One region of the Shewanella sp. SM95 genome, then DNA from elsewhere that is predicted to be linked to it. Evidence: predicted binding sites of a transcription regulator. Region 1 holds the regulator's gene; each other region holds the start of a gene.

Region 1 (5,913 bases):
TGCAGGTGCGGGTGTCGGAGTTGTACTGCTTGGTACCGCGGCGGATGTTTGTGCAGAATTGCCGTTCATGTACTCGTTGACGTCTTTGGCTTGCACTGCATCGCCAGTATTATTGCCCCAAGCATTCCGCTCGTAGGTAGTCACTGCCGCGATTTCTTGTGCGGTCAATTGCTTACTAAACGCTTGCATGGCAGTACCCGTTTTACCGTTGAGCACAATTTCAAGGTGACCGCTGAGTGGTCCCGTTGCAATCGGGCTACCTTTAAGGGGCGGAAATACGCCTTGCAACCCTTCACCATTGGGCTGGTGGCAGGCTGCGCAGTGCCCGAGGTAAACTTGTTCACCTTGAGTCATCAACTCTTCTTTACTTAGGGTTTGTGATAAAGCGGCTTGAGCGGCTTCAGCCGCAGCACCTGCGGCTTGTTTCTGCTCTGTTACCCAAGCCTCAAACTCGGCTTCAGGTAACGCTTGTACTACGATAGGCATAAAACCATGGTCTTTACCGCAGAGCTCGGCGCATTGACCACGGTAAATGCCGGGTTTGTCGATGCGAGTCCAAGCCTCATTGATAAATCCAGGGTTGGCATCTTTCTTAATTGCAAAGGCGGGTACCCACCAAGAATGGATGACATCCTCTGAAGTCATCAGAAAGCGGATTTTGCGGTTTATCGGTAGAACGAGCGGTTTATCGACTTCCAATAGATAGTTTTCACCCTTGGTTTCGGTGCCTTCAATTTGTGCTCTGGGTGTTGTCAGTATGCTATAAAAATCAATATCTTGATCGAAATAGCTGTAATGCCATTTCCATTGGGACCCCGTGACTTTTACGGTGAGATCGGCGTTGCTGGGATCTTCCATTGCGATTAAAGTTTTTGTCGCTGGAATCGCCATTAAGATCAAAATGATAAATGGCAGAATCGTCCAAGCGATTTCAACTTTAGTGCTTTCGTGAAAGTGGGACGCGACAGCGCCTTTGGATTTTCTGTGGTTGATCATGGCGTAAATCATGACGCCAAAGACCACTAGGCCTATTGCGCAGCAGATATACAAGATGGTCATGTGCAAGTGATAAACCTTGCCACTGATCTCGGTCACGCCAGGGGTCATGTTGAACCGCATGTCCGCGGCGGTCAACGGTGGTGCGAAAAGCACCACGAGTAAACAATACAACAATTGCTTCACAAGACTTCTCCTCTGCCAATTGCGAATAGCAACTACAAAGAAGAGCAACACAGTAAGTCTCAACTCTATGCAAACTCTTCAGTTCCCAAAAAAGCTTTTTTGACTTCAACGTGCGTTGGCGGCTGTTACTTTTAATCAAGTATTGTTACTGCTGGTAATTAGCCACGCTGGCACATACTGCTGAAATAAATCTGTTCTCTATTTTTAGTGGCGCTTCGAGTTCGATAAATACTCGATTCATTGACCACGGAAGGTGATATATCACCACCGACTTAACCAACCATACTTGCTGTTTAAATATTGATCAAGATCACTTATTTATCTAATTATCTGAAAAATTGCCAAAAAAAAGCCTCACATTCATAGGTGAGGCGGCTTTCAAGGTAAAAAATTAAATGAATATTTAATGTACAGCGCTAAAAAAAGATTGCTGACCGAAGAGATTGCCTTGCTCAATGCGTACGTCGGCATGTAAGTGACTGTTTACGTCTTCAAGCACTATACCCATAGCTCGGGCACTTTTAGCCACGATTTGTAGGCGTCGATTATCCCGCGCATCTAATGATTGAGTCCAAGTAATGACTGCACTGGACGTACCACTTGTTAGGGCTTTTTCCATCGCCCACAGGGTTTCGACTTCATCTTTAGCATGTACCAGCAAAACTCTATCCATACGCACACCTGCGCTAGCGAGTGTTTGCTTGTAGCCAATACTTGGAGGGTTGATGAGCACTAACCAACGGCCCTGTTGGCTTAACTGAGCGAGTTGTGCACTCAGATGAATTAATTCTTGGCGACCTTGAGTCTTGGTTGGCATACAGGCGATAGGCGCATGGTGCCAGTCATAGTCGGCATCACGGACTTCATCGAGCCACAAGCCCGGATGGCGGGGGGCATTGCCAAGTAGTTTATTCATAGCCAATCTCCATTACGGATCACACCGACGGCGAGTCCTTCAATTGTTAAACTTTGGAAGCCTAAATCCACTTTAATCGGGGAGTAATCTTCATTTTCGGCATGTAGATAGACTACATTACCTTTTTTTTCGAAACGTTTAACAGTGACATCGTCATCGACTCTAGCGACAACCACTTGACCATTTCTAGCTTGTTCTACTTTATGAACTGCCAGCAAATCACCTTCGAGAATACCGATATTTTTCATGCTGTCGCCCTTTACTCGCAGTAAAAAATCGGCGGCGGGATGAAACATGCTTGGGTCGACTTGGTAGTACTGTTCAACATGTTCTTGGGCGAGGATAGGTTCACCCGCGGCCACTTGGCCGATGAGCGGTAAACCTGTTTCAGTCAAATCTTCGATTTCCGCAGGCAGACGAATGCCTCGAGATGTGCCTGGCATGATCTCAATGCAGCCCTTTTTTGCCAACGCTTTAAGATGTTCTTCAGCCGCATTGGCGCTCTTAAAACCTAAACGGGTTGCGATTTCTGCCCGAGTGGGTGGCATGCCAGTATCGGCAATATTTCGTTTAATTAGCTCTAAAATTTCAGCTTGGCGTGGCGTCAAAGGTCTCATGGTGTTTCCTGTTTTTCTATACAGTTACTGTTAGTATATACAGTATTATTTGCAGCGCAAGTATTAACCACTTTTTAGCTATGTTGGAGAGAATTAGCGAATATTGCCCATAGTCTGGTATTCTATCGGGCTAGTAAACGCACTTAATTGCATAAGAATAATGCCTAAACACGACTCTCTTTGGTTGAAATCATTACGTTGGATCCAAAAACACTTAGTGCACACTATTGTGGTGCCTCAGGATCCCTTTGCCGATCTGAATCTGGATGCTTCCAGACCCCTTGTTTATGTGATGAAAACAGAATCCCTCAGTGACATCGCTGCTTTGAGCGAAATAACGGCTAAGTTAGGCTTACCAAGCCCTTATGAGCCTCTAGTGGCTAATGGTGTGACTGCGCCTCGGGTTGTCTGTCTTCAAGGACGTAAGCCACTGTTTGGCGAACGTGCTGGTAATGAGCCTTTCCTCGAATGCTTTATGCGTTTGTTAGCCGTGCATAAGGAACGTCCTGAATTGGATATTCAACTGGTGCCCGTGAGCTTGTATTGGGGTCGCACGCCAGGGAAAGAAGACGACACTATGAAGGCGGCCGTATTTGAGCGGGAAAACCCGACTTGGTTGCGCAAGTGCTTGATGATTCTGTTCTTAGGTCGACATAACTTCGTGCAGTTTTCGAATGCCGTATCCCTGCGTTACATGGCTGACGAACATGGCACCGACATGGGGATTGCCCATAAGTTAGCACGGGTTGCGCGCGTGCATTTCCGTCGTCAACGTAAGGTAATGACAGGGCCTGTGCTGCCAAACCGCCAAGCACTGTTTCATTCGTTACTCAAATCTGAGTCGCTGCGCAAAGCGATTCAAGAAGAAGCCGCCAGTAAAAAGATTTCTGAGACCCAAGCGCGCGAGACGGCTATTGAGTATCTCGATGAAATCGCTGCCGATTACTCAGACAGTTTAGTGCGTATTGCCGAGCGTTTTTTAACTTGGCTGTGGAACAAGCTTTACAGCGGGATCAACATTAAAGGCGCCGAGCAAGTTCGGCAGTTACACCACGATGGCCACGAGATTGTTTATGTGCCTTGCCATCGCAGCCACATGGATTACCTGCTGTTATCGTATATTTTGTATTATCAAGGCATGGTTCCGCCGCACATTGCTGCCGGCATTAACCTCAATTTCTGGCCCGCGGGACCTATGTTCCGTCGCGGTGGTGCCTTCTTTATCCGCCGTAGTTTTAATGGCAATAAGCTGTACACCGCAGTATTTCGTGAGTATTTAGATCAGCTGTTTGCTAAAGGTTATTCGGTGGAATACTTCTCCGAAGGTGGCCGTTCACGTACTGGCCGTCTGTTGGCGCCGAAAACTGGCATGATCGCCATGACGATGAACAGTGTGCTGCGCGGTATCGAGCGTCCAGTCACGCTAGTGCCTGTGTATTTAGGCTATGACCATGTGATGGAAGTGGCGACGTATCATAAAGAGTTAAGTGGTAAGAAAAAGAAAAAAGAATCTGTGTGGCAGGTGTTTGGTGCGATTCGCAAACTTGGTAATTTCGGCCAAGGTTATGTGAACTTTGGCGAGCCGATTACTCTGCAAAACTTCTTAAATGAGCGCGCGCCAAACTGGCGTACTGAGTTGGCCGATGATCCTGAGCAAAAACCAAGCTGGTTAACGCCAGCGGTAAACGTGCTGGCGAATCGAGTGATGACGAATATTAACGATGCGGCGGCGGCGAGTTCGGTGACCTTGACGAGTTTAGTGTTGTTGGCCACAGATCAAAATGCCTTAGAGCGCAGTCTGCTGGAACGTCAGCTTGATCTGTATCTGACTCTACTCAAAAAAGTGCCTTACACTACTTATACTTCGGTTGCCGAAGGTGATGGTAAGCATTTAGTGCAGCAAGGTTTAGAGCTGAACAAGTTTGTTGTTTGCGCCGATCCTTTAGGTGAAATTGTGTCTATCGAGACGAGTCAGGCAGTGTCTATGACTTACTATCGTAACAATATCATCCACTTATTTATTGTACCGTCATTAATTGCGAGTTGTTTAACGCATAATGAGCAGATCCCGCGTCAGCAAGTTGTGTCAATCGTTGCCGATTTTTATCCACTGCTGAAAGCCGAACTCTTCATGGGCATTAAGGATGTACCTGCCTATGTCAATCAAGTGCTGGATTTCTTCATTGAACAAGGGTTAGTGGTTGAGACTGATACCTTAACTGTCGTGCCTGAACACACTAGCCAACTATTATTGTTAGCCAGTTCAGTGAGCGAAACTCTGCAACGCTATGCCATTATCTTCAATCTGTTAGCGAACAGACCTAAGATGGAGCGCTCAGAACTTGAGTCTGAGAGTCATCTACTTGCCCAGCGTTTAGGCGCTTTGCATGGCATTACTGCGCCAGAGTTCTACGATAAGAAACTTTACGGCACCTTGAGCGTTAAGCTCAAAGAATTGGGATATCTAGCGGATAACCAAGATAAGTCCAATATCAATCGCATACGAGATCAAGCCAATAGCTTATTACGTCCGTCAGTGAAACAAACGATAGTGGCGAGTGTCACCGCGGAGCATACAGTTTAATGGCAAATCATATGAATGCGGCTAAGCATAAGCCCGCAGGTAAGTCCTTGCTCGGCGGCGCCATGATTATTGCTGGCACGACCGTAGGTGCTGGGATGTTTTCTCTGCCCGTGGTCGGTGCAGGTATGTGGTTTGGCTATTCGATTTTAATGTTATTGGGCATTTGGTTTTGCATGTTGATGTCGGGCTTATTGCTACTCGAAACCAATTTGCATTTCGAACCGGGTGCTAGCTTCGATACTTTAAGCAAGCAAACCTTAGGGCAGTTTTGGCGGATAGTGAACGGCGTTTCCATCGCGTTCGTGCTGTATATTTTGACCTATGCCTATATCAGCGGCGGTGGCTCGATTGTGAATCACAGCTTGCAGGGCATGGGAATTGAGTTACCGCAAAGTGTGGCAGGGCTAGTGTTTGCCATAGTATTGGCGAGCATAGTGTTGATCAGCACTAAGGCCGTGGATCGCATTACCACGATTATGCTCGGCGGTATGATCATTACCTTCTTCCTCGCGATCGGCAATTTATTGATCGAAATTGATGTGACTAAGTTGCTCGAACCCGATGGTAATAACAGCTTTTCACCTTATCTGTGGGCGGCGCTGCCCTTTGGTCTC
Region 2 (5,913 bases), on a different contig from region 1:
AAGTGTCTGTATATGCAAGTCGCGTCAACATGGGCGCTAAGCTTGGCGAGAAGATTAAGAAGGAATGGTACGATCACGATATCGACGTGGTTATTCCTATTCCTGAAACCTCTTGCGATATCGCGCTGGAAATTGCCCGTTGCATGGATTTACCGTACCGCCAAGGTTTTGTGAAAAACCGTTATATTGGCCGTACCTTTATCATGCCTGGTCAACAGGAGCGTAAGAAGTCAGTGCGTCGTAAGTTGAATGCGATTAACACTGAGTTCAAAGGCAAAAATGTCCTGTTGGTGGACGACTCTATCGTTCGCGGTACGACCTCTGAGCAAATCATCGAAATGGCCCGTGAAGCCGGTGCCAAGAAAGTGTACTTTGCCTCTGCCGCACCGGAAATTCGTTTCCCGAACGTGTACGGTATTGACATGCCAACGTCGAATGAGCTTATTGCCCACGGTCGTGATGCCGATGAAATCGCCAAGTTAATTGGTGCTGATGGCATTATTTTCCAAGACTTACCCGATTTAATTGAAGCGGTAAGAATGGAAAATCCTGCGATTAAACGTTTCGAAACGTCTGTATTTGATGGTCACTACATCACGAACGACGTTGACCAAGCGTATTTAGATCACTTGACGCAACTGCGAAATGACGATGCCAAAGCCGATCGAAATAAAGATATTGGCACTAACTTAGAGCTGCATAACGTCTGTCACCCATAAGGATTGTGGGTAATTCAGTATCGTAAAGTTTGTGTCCTTTTTGTTCTAAACGATACAAAAAAAGCCAGTGAGAAATCACTGGCTTTTTAATGGTTTATATTTGCTTAACGGATCATAGTGGTAACGTCTACGTATTTATGCGTTGCGCTGTTTCAGTCATTACATTTTCTTCAGCGTGCTTACGTTCAACCCAGTAATCCGCATTTTTAATACCCAGTTTTACCGGATCAAAAAGTGGCTCAATGCCAAGTGCCTGCTGTGATTCATAATCTTTAAGGCAAGTGAATGCGGTTTTCCTTAATAGAATAATGGCAATAATATTGAGCCATGCCATCAGTCCGACACCAATGTCACCCATTCCCCAAGCCATATCAGCCGTTTTAACTGTGCCGTATACGGTTGAGCCAATGATCACGACTTTGAGAACGACCATGAACCAAGGATGATTTACTTTACGGTTAATATAGGCAATGTTGGTCTCGGCAATGTAGTAATAAGCTACTATGGTCGTAAAGGCGAAGAAGAACAGTGCGATAGCCACAAAGATATTGCCAAATCCTGGCATCATACTTTCCATTGCCGTTTGTACGTAGCCAGGTCCTGCAGCGACTCCGGCAATGCCAGTATAGAGCGCCGCACCGTCTGGGCCCTGAACATTATACAGTCCTGTAATGAGCAGCATGAAACCTGTTGCAGAGCAAACGAATAAGGTGTCGATATACACAGAAAAAGCTTGAACTAACCCTTGTTTGGCAGGATGGCTTACCGCCGCTGCAGATGAGGCATGTGGCGCTGTACCTTGACCCGCTTCGTTGGAGTAAATACCCCGCTTTACCCCCCACATGATGGCTAAGCCTAAAATGGCACCAAAACCCGCATCAAAGCCAAAGGCACTTTTGATAATTAACCATAAAATACCCGGTAGCTGGCCAATATTTAGCGCTATGATGACACAAGCCACTATGATGTAACCCAGTGCCATAAAGGGGACGACGGCACTGGCAAAGTGAGCGATACGTTTTACACCGCCAAAAATGATAAAACCAAGAAGCATAGCCAGTATGGCTGCAGTCACATTAGGATCTATGTTGAAAGCGGTTTTTAAACTTGAACCAATCGAGTTAGCTTGTACGCCTGGCAGCAGGATCCCGCAGGCAAATATGGTCGCAATTGCAAATACCCATGCATACCATTTCATGCCTAAGCCTTTTTCAATATAAAAAGCAGGCCCACCACGATACTCGCCATTGATTTTTTCTTTATAGACTTGACCTAAGGTCGATTCAACGAAGGCGGAGCTGGCACCGAGAAAGGCAACCATCCACATCCAAAATAAAGCGCCAGGACCACCAAAGGTGATTGCTGTGGCAACCCCTGCAATGTTACCTGTACCGACTCGGCCCGCTAATGTCATTGCGAGTGCTTGAAAAGACGACACCCCCGCATCAGTACTCTTACCATCAAACATCAGGCGGATCATTTCTGGCAGATGGCGCAGCTGTAAAAATCGAGTGCGAAGGGAGAAATAGAGCCCGACACCTAGGCAAAGAAAAATAAGTGCAGGGCTCCAAATTACACTATTGATCGCGTTGACAATCTCATTCATAGACTCCGATTCCTTTATTGTGTTGTTTTAGCAGAGTTTTTAGGTTTACGGTTATTCAACTGATGTTGAGTTAGGACATTCACTTTTGATTAAGACATTTTTTGTAAATATCCAAGATACTCAACATAACTATTTTTTAGGGAGCTTCATAGTTAAAGTGTTAAATATTTGAAACCAATGTGTTTTGAAATTGAGTTTTAGCACGGATAAATAGAGCGGAGGGGCGAGTTAACTCGAAATACGGTAGTGATTTATTATGAATGTCAGTTATCCCATTACCCAAAGTAGCATCCACACGCCGAATAAGCTGCTTAAGCTATGGCGCGTGATTTGGTGGCTGAGTAATAGAGATACACTCACAGCAATAGGAATGACGAGAATGAATCCCCATGCTAACGGCATATCGATGATTTTCATTTGTCCCAGCCAGGTACTGGTGAGCATGCTTATTGCGAGTAACATTAAGCTATGGAATATCAATAACTGATTGAATCTTAATATTAATGCTGGAGTTATTGTCATAGCCTGTCGCGCATTTATTGCAAACTGTTTCATAGTCACTCCTTAGTCATTTAGTGTATCTTATGCCTTGTTGAGAATCATTCGCAATTGAATTTACACTTAAGCTTTTACATTTAAGCTCGGTTTACTACAGAAATTTGCACTCAACTGGCGTTTGGGCTAAATTATACTGTAATTATATCCAGTGCTTGGTGTTTGTATGATTCTCTATATCGCAGAAAAACCTAGCCTAGGGCGGGCCATTGCCGATGTATTGCCTAAACCCCATAAAAAAGGCGATGGATTTATCGAAGCCGCCAATGGCGATTGTGTGTCTTGGTGCGTTGGCCACTTGCTCGAGCAAGCAGAACCTGATGCCTATAATCCCGAATTTAAGTCTTGGAAATTCGAGCATTTGCCAATAGTGCCAGACAAGTGGCAACTAAAACCTAAGGCTGCGACCCGCAGCCAACTCACAGTGCTAAAACGATTAGTCAAACAAGCTAACACGCTGGTTAACGCGGGCGATCCCGACCGCGAAGGGCAGTTACTCGTGGATGAAGTGATTGCCTATCTTGGCGTGACGGGGGACAAGCTACATCAAACCCAGCGTTTACTGATCAGTGACTTAAACCCACAAGCTGTAAAACGGGCTCTAACGCAGCTACGCAGCAATCGCGAGTTTATTCCTTTATCCACATCGGCCTTAGCCCGCAGTCGTGCCGATTGGCTCTATGGCATGAATATGACGCGTGCGTACACCATCCAAGGTAAAAAGGTCGGTTATCAAGGCGTGTTATCCGTCGGCCGAGTACAAACGCCATTGCTTGGGCTAGTGGTGCGCCGTGATGAAGAGATTGCTCACTTTCAATCTAAACCTTTTTATGAAGTACTGGCGCATTTGGCGACCGAGAAGCAAGAAACCTTCAGCGCCAAGTGGCAACCTAGCGAAGCTTGTCAGCCTTATATGGATGAAGAAGGACGAGTGTTAGTGAGAGGGTTAGCGCAAAATGTGGTGAGTCGCATCAGTGATAAACCCGCTTTAGTCACTCAATTAGTGGCTAAGGACAAGAAACAGAATCCACCATTGCCCTACAGCTTATCCGCGTTGCAAATTGATGCGGCGAAACGGTTTGGTATGAGTGCTAAGGATGTGCTCGATACCTGCCAAAGTTTGTATGAACGTCATAAACTCATTACTTACCCACGCTCCGACAGTCGTTATTTACCCGTTGAGCAACATAATCTTGCGCCTTCGGTACTTAAGGCGATAAGTGACGGTGCTACTGAGTTATTGCAAGGTGCTGATGTACCCGATCCCCGTCTTAAATCTAAAGCATGGGATGATAAAAAAGTGGACGCCCATCACGCAATCGTCCCCACTGAGAAGACGGCTAACTTATCTAGCTTGAGTCAGCGTGAGAGGCAGTTATATCTTCATGTTGCTCGCCAGTACTTAGCACAGTTTTATCCGGCTTATTGTTACAGTGAAACCACAGTGCAAGTGACAATCGAGGGTGGCTTATTTAATACCAAGGCGCGTCAGGATAAATCCCTCGGCTGGAAGCAACTCTTTGCCCGCCAAGAGCCAAATGGCAGTAAGGCGAGTGGCAACAAGTCGACGGAAGAAAGCACAGGTAAGGACGATGAGGAGAATGACGAGTTTATCGGCCAATTACCGCCTTTGAAATTGGGACAGGCTTTGCATTGTACTCGAGGCGAATTGTTGGAGAAAAATACTCAACCACCAAAGGCCTTTACCGATGCCACTTTACTCGGTGCTATGACGGGTATTAGCCGTTATGTGACCGATCCTGAGATCCGTAAAATTCTTAAAGAAACCGACGGATTAGGTACAGAGGCTACCCGTGCAGGTATTATCGAATTGCTGTTCAAACGCGGTTTTTTACAACGCTTAGGTAAATCTATTGTCTCGACAGACGTGGGGAAAGGATTGATTAACAGCTTGCCCGCGAGTGCGACTACGCCGGATATGACAGCGCTTTGGGAAGCGAGCTTGAACGGCATTTGCCATAAAGAAACCTCTTATCAAGCCTTTATGCAACCACTGCTCGGCACCTTATCCACGCTTATCCAGAATGCAGGCGCACAACTGCCAACCGCGCTTAATGGTTTACAAGGCCAAGGTTATCGTAAAACGGCAAGTAATAAATCTGGTTATCGTAAGTCGCCTTACCGCAAAGCCTCGAGTTCGGCAAAACGGGCAGGCACTACAAGTACAGCTAAAAGCAGTGTTAAGAAGTCAGTGGCTAGTACTGGCGCAAGGAGTCAAACACGCAAAGTGGCTACAGAGGTTTAATCGTCACGAGTGCGTTGTGATTCTGTTGTAGGGGGATATTCGACCTTAAGCTATAACACTTTCATAGCACTGAATTTGGGCAAAAAAAAAAGAGTAAACCAAAACGGTTTACTCATACGGAAATGGGTCGTTAAAGCTTGCCAAAATCACTAAATTGATGAGGAGCAGGCATATAATCTCAGCATTAACTTAATTAGCCCTTAAAGCTCATATTTATCTTAGGGTGTCGCCTCGGTTTAAGCTGATGAGTTTATCCAGTATGCGTTCTCCATCCATGCGGATGCCGTTATGTTCATATTCTGATGTTAACCAATACTTTAGCCTGCCAACTTGTTTTGTGGTTTCTAAACTGTATTGCATCTCTACAAACATATCTTCACTGTAAATGGCCGCTGCAACGGGGACTCGGTTTTGTGCCAGTTGCTCTAGATTGTAAAGTGTTGGCCAATCTGATTTATGGGCAAGGATTTCTGCCACGGCTTTAAGCGGCACTAAGTGACTAAATTGGTCAAACATCCATGGGTATATCATCTCACCTGTGAATAAAAACGGTTTACCTTGTTGATAGTTAAAGGCGGGGAATTGCTGTCTAACCCTGTGTGCCGACCATTGTGAAGCCGAGTGTTGACAGTAGATGGCTTCATGCAACAGGGCAAAAATCGGGTTAGTGTTGTAATCGAGCATTTGACCGAAATGATTTAAAAATAACGGGTTAACGACTGTCCCTGAAGCCGTGTTGATCAAGGCTTGCTCAAGCAAATAATAAA
Region 3 (5,913 bases), on a different contig from region 1:
ACCTCTATGAATAACAGTTTGGTTTGTGAGCGACCCATGCAACTCGATATTAATGGCTTAACGCCCGCGCAATTTTTAGCAGAATATTGGCAGAAAAAACCTTTGGTTATCCGCCAAGGATTCAAACATTTTCAAGATTTAATCTCGCCCGAAGAGTTAGCCGGCTTAGCCATGGATGAGCTGGTGGAATCTCGGCGAGTGTACCAACAGGCTGGGCAATGGCAGGCTGAATTTGGCCCTTTTGATTCCTACGATCATCTCGGTGAACGGGATTGGACTTTGATCGTGCAAGCCTTGAACAACTGGGTGCCCGATGCAGAAGCCCTGATCCAATGTTTTGATTTTATTCCGCGATGGCGTTTAGATGATGTGATGGTGAGTTTTGCCACACCTGGCGGTGGCGTGGGGCCGCATATCGATCTGTATGATGTGTTTATTTGCCAAGGTTCGGGACGTCGCCGCTGGCGCGTAGGCGATCTGGGACCGCACAAAGAGTTTGCCGCGCATCCTGCTTTGCTGCACACAGAAGCCTTTGAACCGATTATCGATACTGAGTTGTTGCCCGGCGACATCCTTTATATTCCCCCTGGATTCCCCCATGACGGCATAACCTTAGAACAGTCTTTAAGTTTTTCAGTAGGTTATCGTACAGCTTCCGCCAAAGATATGGTAAGTGCTTTGGCCGATCATCTGTCTGAGCAAGATTTAGGCACACAGCAGATTGAAGATCCAGACCGCGAGCAGACAACGCGCAGTGGTTGTGTTGATAATCGTGATTTAGCGCGGTTACGTACGCAACTGACTAATATGTTAACCGATGAACTGGTGAGCGAGTTTTCGGGTCGCTATTTAACTCAGTCAAAATGCGCCTTAGATTTACCCGATGAGCCATTGGACATCACTCAAGACGAAGTGCTGGCTTGGTTTGATGAGCAGCCGCTTATTCGCCTCGGCGGACTGCGCTGTTTGTATTTTGATATTCATGTGGCACAGGGCGTTGTCTATATTAATGGTGATAAGTATCAACTTTCAGCCGAATTGGCTGCAGTGATCCCACTACTATGTGATAGCAATCAGTTGGATAAAGCTGCCTTAGCGCCTTGGTTAGCCCATGCTGACTTACTCACGCAGCTTACCGAGTGGGTGAATCTAGGCTACTGGTACTTTGAAGATCTCAGCGATGAAGAGTGTTAAGGCGGAATGAGACAAAGCTTGGTATATGTTAATACCGTTTTAGCGTTAACGCCCGACGGGCTTAGCGCTATATGTTTTTTAGATCTAGATGGGTTTTAGTGCTATATGGAGTTTAGAGTTAGTTTAGAGTTAGGTGGGGTCTGTAATTCGCAGGCGGTCATTTAGCCACTGGATTTGCTGATTATTTCACTATGGGCAATTGTGCCCATTGGGTGGTGTAACGTGGGGAAAGCTGCTCACGCTTCATTCCCCAAGTCGGGTCAATACCTTGTCCTGCAAACCAAATTTTTCCATGACCGCTGTGGTTCACTTTATCGAGTAATTGCATCAACTCCTTGCTTTTAGGCCTAGGTGTGACGTCATCGAATAATCCGAGCTGAAACACGCCTGCACCAAAAAAATCCCCTAACATAACCCCTGCTTTTGCATAGGCATGACCTTCACGCCAAATGCGTTGCAGTAGGCTTTGGCCAAGGGTGACAAAATCCCGTGTATCATTGCTGGGGCGAACTAAACTGCCCGACAGCGATTTGCTGTACTGGGGAGTTGCATCGCTAAAAGGGCTAGTACGCACAAATACTGACATCGCTTTAGCGTATTGGCGCTCGGAACGTAGTTTTTCACAGGCCCTAAAAGTGTACTCATTGATCGCCTGTTGCATCGCTTCTAAATTATCAATACGACTGCCAAAGGATCGGGAGCTGATAATTTGTTGCTTAGTGGCGGCGACCTCTTGTATGTCATCACAGGCAATGCCGTTAAGTTCGCGTACCGTGCGCTCAACGGTGACCGAAAAGGTGTCGCGGATAAGCTTTGGATGCGCATCCGCCAATTGCAACGCGGTATTTATGCCCATGATGTTCAAGCGTTTTGTAAGCCTACGGCCTATTCCCCAGACTTCGTCGACAGGGATAAGCGCCATCAGTCGTCGTTGGCGTTCACGGTCGCGCAAGTCAACCACGCCCCGCGTCGCGGGATAGCGTTTCGCGGCATGGTTTGCCAGTTTAGCCAGGGTTTTTGTCGGTCCAATGCCGACGCAAACGCTGATCCCAATCCACTGCGGTATTCGGTGATAAATATCAAGTGCAAGCTGATGAATATCAGTGCATTTATCGAGACGAGAAAGGTCTAAAAACGCTTCATCAATACTATACACTTCTACTTTCGGTACCATTTGCTCTAAGGTGGTCATGACTCTATTTGATATGTCGGCGTAGAGGGCATAGTTAGAGGAGAATACCGCAACCTGATGCTGGCGGAGTTGGTTTGCGATTTGATACACAGGCACCGCCATCTTGATGCCAAGGTGTTTTGCCTCTGCCGAGCGGGCGACGACGCAGCCATCGTTGTTGGATAACACCACAATCGGCCTACCAATCAAATCTGGCCTAAACATCCGCTCACAGGAGGCATAAAAATTATTGCAATCGACGAGGGCAAATAATGAGGGCGTCATTTGAGCTTTTTTACCACGTTGGTCACCACCCCAAAGATGTTTAACTCAGACTCATCATTGATGGCAATCGGGGAGAATAAGGCATTACGTGGTAGCAATTGCACCACAGGGCGTAGCTGTAATTGCTTTACGGTAAACTCACCGTTCACCGCTGCGACAACGGTATCACCGTGGGCTGGCTGTAGTGAGCGATCTACCACCAAAATATCACCGGAGAAAATCCCCGCTTCGATCATCGAATCCCCTTGGACTTTGACAAAAAACGTGGCGGCAGGGTGTTTGATGCATAACTCATTGAGATCTAATGTTTGTTCTACATAGTCTTGGGCCGGTGACGGAAATCCTGCGGCAATCAAGGAGCTAAATAACGAGAGCTGATATTGGGTATGTTTGGCGAAGCGGCCTAGAAGCATCATAATAAATCACAATACACTGTACATATAAACAGTATAGTCTAACTACGAAGCTTATCGAAAGAATTTATGTGGGGAGAGTTATGTTATCGACCCAAGTGCTGTCGAGTGCTGAGCAATTGATGATGGCTGCTCTAAAGCACCCTTGACGGCTTGAATATCGCCAAGGGTGAGCGTTTCGTCCATTTAATTCAGTTAACGCACTTTAGTTAACCCGCTTTAGTTAACGCAATTTAGTTAATCCAACCGAGCCATAGCCACCATAAATAATCCAGTGGCATGAGTGCAACTAGAGTTATTGCCGCTAGAGGTAAGGTGATGCGAAGTAGTTTAGTTAATGGCTCTTGGGATAATTGCATCGCCAAAATCAAAGGAGCCACCTGATAAGGAAAAATCACGGTTGAAAACCCGATCACCTGCGTCATTAATACCGCAGGGGTGGAGAAGCCAGTTGCATTGGCAAAGTCTGCCGCCATGGGGGATAACACAGTCGGCACGCCTGGAACCGTTGCCACTAATCCTGTTAGCGTCGCGATTAACGATAACGACATAAAATTCAGGAACGATGCCCCTTGCTGCAAGGGTAACCATTCACTGAACAGTTGACCTAGCGCAGTGCCGAGCCCGGAATGATTGACCAATGCTCCCAGACCTAAGGCCGCCGCGACAAAAATGACGGTCGACAAATCCACTGAACTATTAAAACTCTTAGGCTCAAGCACTCCCCATTTTGGGAGCAATAACAAGATAGCCGTTGTTAATCCTACCCAAGCGGGGTTGATGCCGTGCAGCGAGTCAGTCACCCAAAAGAGCAAAGTAATCGCCAGTAACAGTGCAACTTTCTTTTGAATACCAAGGTTATAAGCTTCTTTTTCAATAACGCGTTCAGGCTGATTTTTATCAATTTTTGCAGGAAATAGGAAGATAACTAGCGCCACAATCAATATCGATTTGAGTAAACCAAGGATTGGAAAATGCAATAAGAGATACTCAGTATAACCAAAGTGGATATTGAATAGATTCTCACTGGAACCCGCTAATATCATGTTGGGAATATTCGCGGGCAACACGGCAAAACTGGGCATGTTACACGCCAGTGCCAAGGCGGTCGCAATGCCTATCCGCCCATGGCTACCACGAGCAAAACCGACTTGCTCAGCTAACGCCATACCAATTGGCACCATGACCACTGCACGGCCAACGGATGAGGGCATCACAAAGCCAAGCAGCACGGCACTAAAGACCAAACCCGCAATCAAGCGTGGATAACTTGAGGTCAGTATGGGGGCAATCAAACTGGCCATTCTGCGACTTAAGCCAGACTGAGTGATGGCACTGCCGATCACAAACCCCGAAATGATTAACCACACCGCAGTTGAGCCGAATCCGGAGAAAAGTATACTCGGCTCAATGAGTTTAAAAATGGTGGCAAGGGCAAAAAAGATTAACCCCGCCATAAAGGGCGGGAAGAAACCTGTGCTCCAAAACATCAAGGTCACTAACACTACGCCTGCGCTGTAGGAAAACATCGCGGGATGCTGACTTAGCGGAAAAAGCGCAAGTAAAGTAGCGATCAACAGTGCACTGAAACACACTAGCTGTTTAACGCCAATAAAACGTTTCATGTTTACTGACCTATTGGGTTGAATACGTAAAAGATGCCTACTAAGATAACTGACTTGGTTTGGCGTTTTAAGAAGGTAATATGTCAAAGTATGTTCCTAAAGCGACATTGTTAACACCCAGTGATGCGGCGTTTATCATAGATGCCAATCGGCCCGTGCTGACCCATACTCGCAATATGGCGGCGGAAGCGGGCATCGAGCCTCACTCGCACCCGCGGGGTCAGCTACTTTGGGCCGCCAAAGGTTTGTTACGTGTTCGCAGTGAAAATGCCGTTTGGGTGGTACCCTCAACCCATGCCGTTTGGATCCCTTACAATTTGCCCCATCAAGTGAACAGTGAAACCCACGCCCATACTCGCAATATTTATATTGACCCTAGTTATGGCGTTAGGCCACAGGATACACAAGTGGTGATGGTGACTATGACAGCGCTGATGCGCGAATTAGTGCTTAAACTTTGTGAAAGTTCACATCTTATGGACAGTGGACAACTGCATCGGCTGGGTTTGGTTGCCATCGATGAGCTCCAAACTCTGGACAGTCTGGATGCCCATTTACCCGCAGGCTCAGATCCAAGACTCAGCCGCTTGATCCAAACGCTGATCCGACGTCCAAAAGTGAGTTACTCACTGACTGAGTTAGCCGAAATGGGCGGCGCGAGTGTGAGAACGATTGAGCGACTATTCAAAGCTGAAACTGGGCTTACTTATCGACAATGGCGACAAAGATTTCGTTTGTTAAATTCGCTTGAGAGCTTAAGCCAAGGGGAGAGCACAACTATGGTGGCCCATAGTTTAGGTTATTTGAGTGTCAGCAGTTTCAGTGCCGCCTTTAAAATGCAATTTGGTTGCACGCCGCAAGATTACCCGCAGCATAAGCCGATGAAAAGCGGGCGCTAAATCAGGCATCATAAAACCGTCTATAAAAAAGCTAGAACAATATCTAGGATGCTGTTCTAGCCTGCAATTTATCAAAGTATCGTTAAGCTAATGCGCTATTTTAATTGGCTATTTTAATTGGCTATTTCAACTTGTCATTTCAATGCCGATGGGACGATAGGGTAATAATCCCAGACTTGGCCATCGGTCATTGAGCGCACCAGTTTGATGTATTCGGCATGGGTCCAGGCAAGCGGTGTGGCAGAGTTGGTGCCTTGTCCGAGTTGGTAATGATAACGGGTGGCGTCGCCGACACCGTCCCACGCTTGCTCGGGTAACATCATGCC

The links. The regulator LexA, encoded in region 1, represses DNA repair genes until DNA is damaged. The targets are predictions, from matches to a motif close to TACTGTATNNNNATACAGTA.
Region 2: L5M29_RS06015 (DNA topoisomerase III) is a predicted target of LexA. The motif match lies at 3,015-3,034, and genes of this name have one in related genera.
Region 3: umuD (translesion error-prone DNA polymerase V autoproteolytic subunit) is a predicted target of LexA. The motif match lies at 3,081-3,100, and genes of this name have one in related genera.

What each region holds. Positions count from the first base shown of each region.
Region 1 is NZ_JAKKSE010000014.1:89,007-94,919, reverse strand. It holds gene coxB (cytochrome c oxidase subunit II) at 1-1,182, opposite strand, end outside; gene L5M29_RS15345 (cell division inhibitor SulA) at 1,586-2,098, opposite strand; gene lexA (transcriptional repressor LexA) at 2,095-2,715, opposite strand; gene plsB (glycerol-3-phosphate 1-O-acyltransferase PlsB) at 2,876-5,299, shown strand; gene mtr (tryptophan permease) at 5,299-5,913, shown strand, end outside.
Region 2 is NZ_JAKKSE010000003.1:160,109-166,021, forward strand. It holds gene purF (amidophosphoribosyltransferase) at 1-719, shown strand, start outside; gene L5M29_RS06005 (alanine/glycine:cation symporter family protein) at 847-2,325, opposite strand; gene L5M29_RS06010 (hypothetical protein) at 2,593-2,880, opposite strand; gene L5M29_RS06015 (DNA topoisomerase III) at 3,047-5,146, shown strand; gene L5M29_RS06020 (alpha/beta hydrolase) at 5,360-5,913, opposite strand, start outside.
Region 3 is NZ_JAKKSE010000005.1:63,061-68,973, forward strand. It holds gene L5M29_RS08395 (cupin domain-containing protein) at 37-1,194, shown strand; gene umuC (translesion error-prone DNA polymerase V subunit UmuC) at 1,376-2,650, opposite strand; gene umuD (translesion error-prone DNA polymerase V autoproteolytic subunit) at 2,647-3,066, opposite strand; gene L5M29_RS08410 (SLC13 family permease) at 3,297-4,688, opposite strand; gene L5M29_RS08415 (AraC family transcriptional regulator) at 4,769-5,587, shown strand; gene L5M29_RS08420 (glycoside hydrolase family 15 protein) at 5,722-5,913, opposite strand, start outside.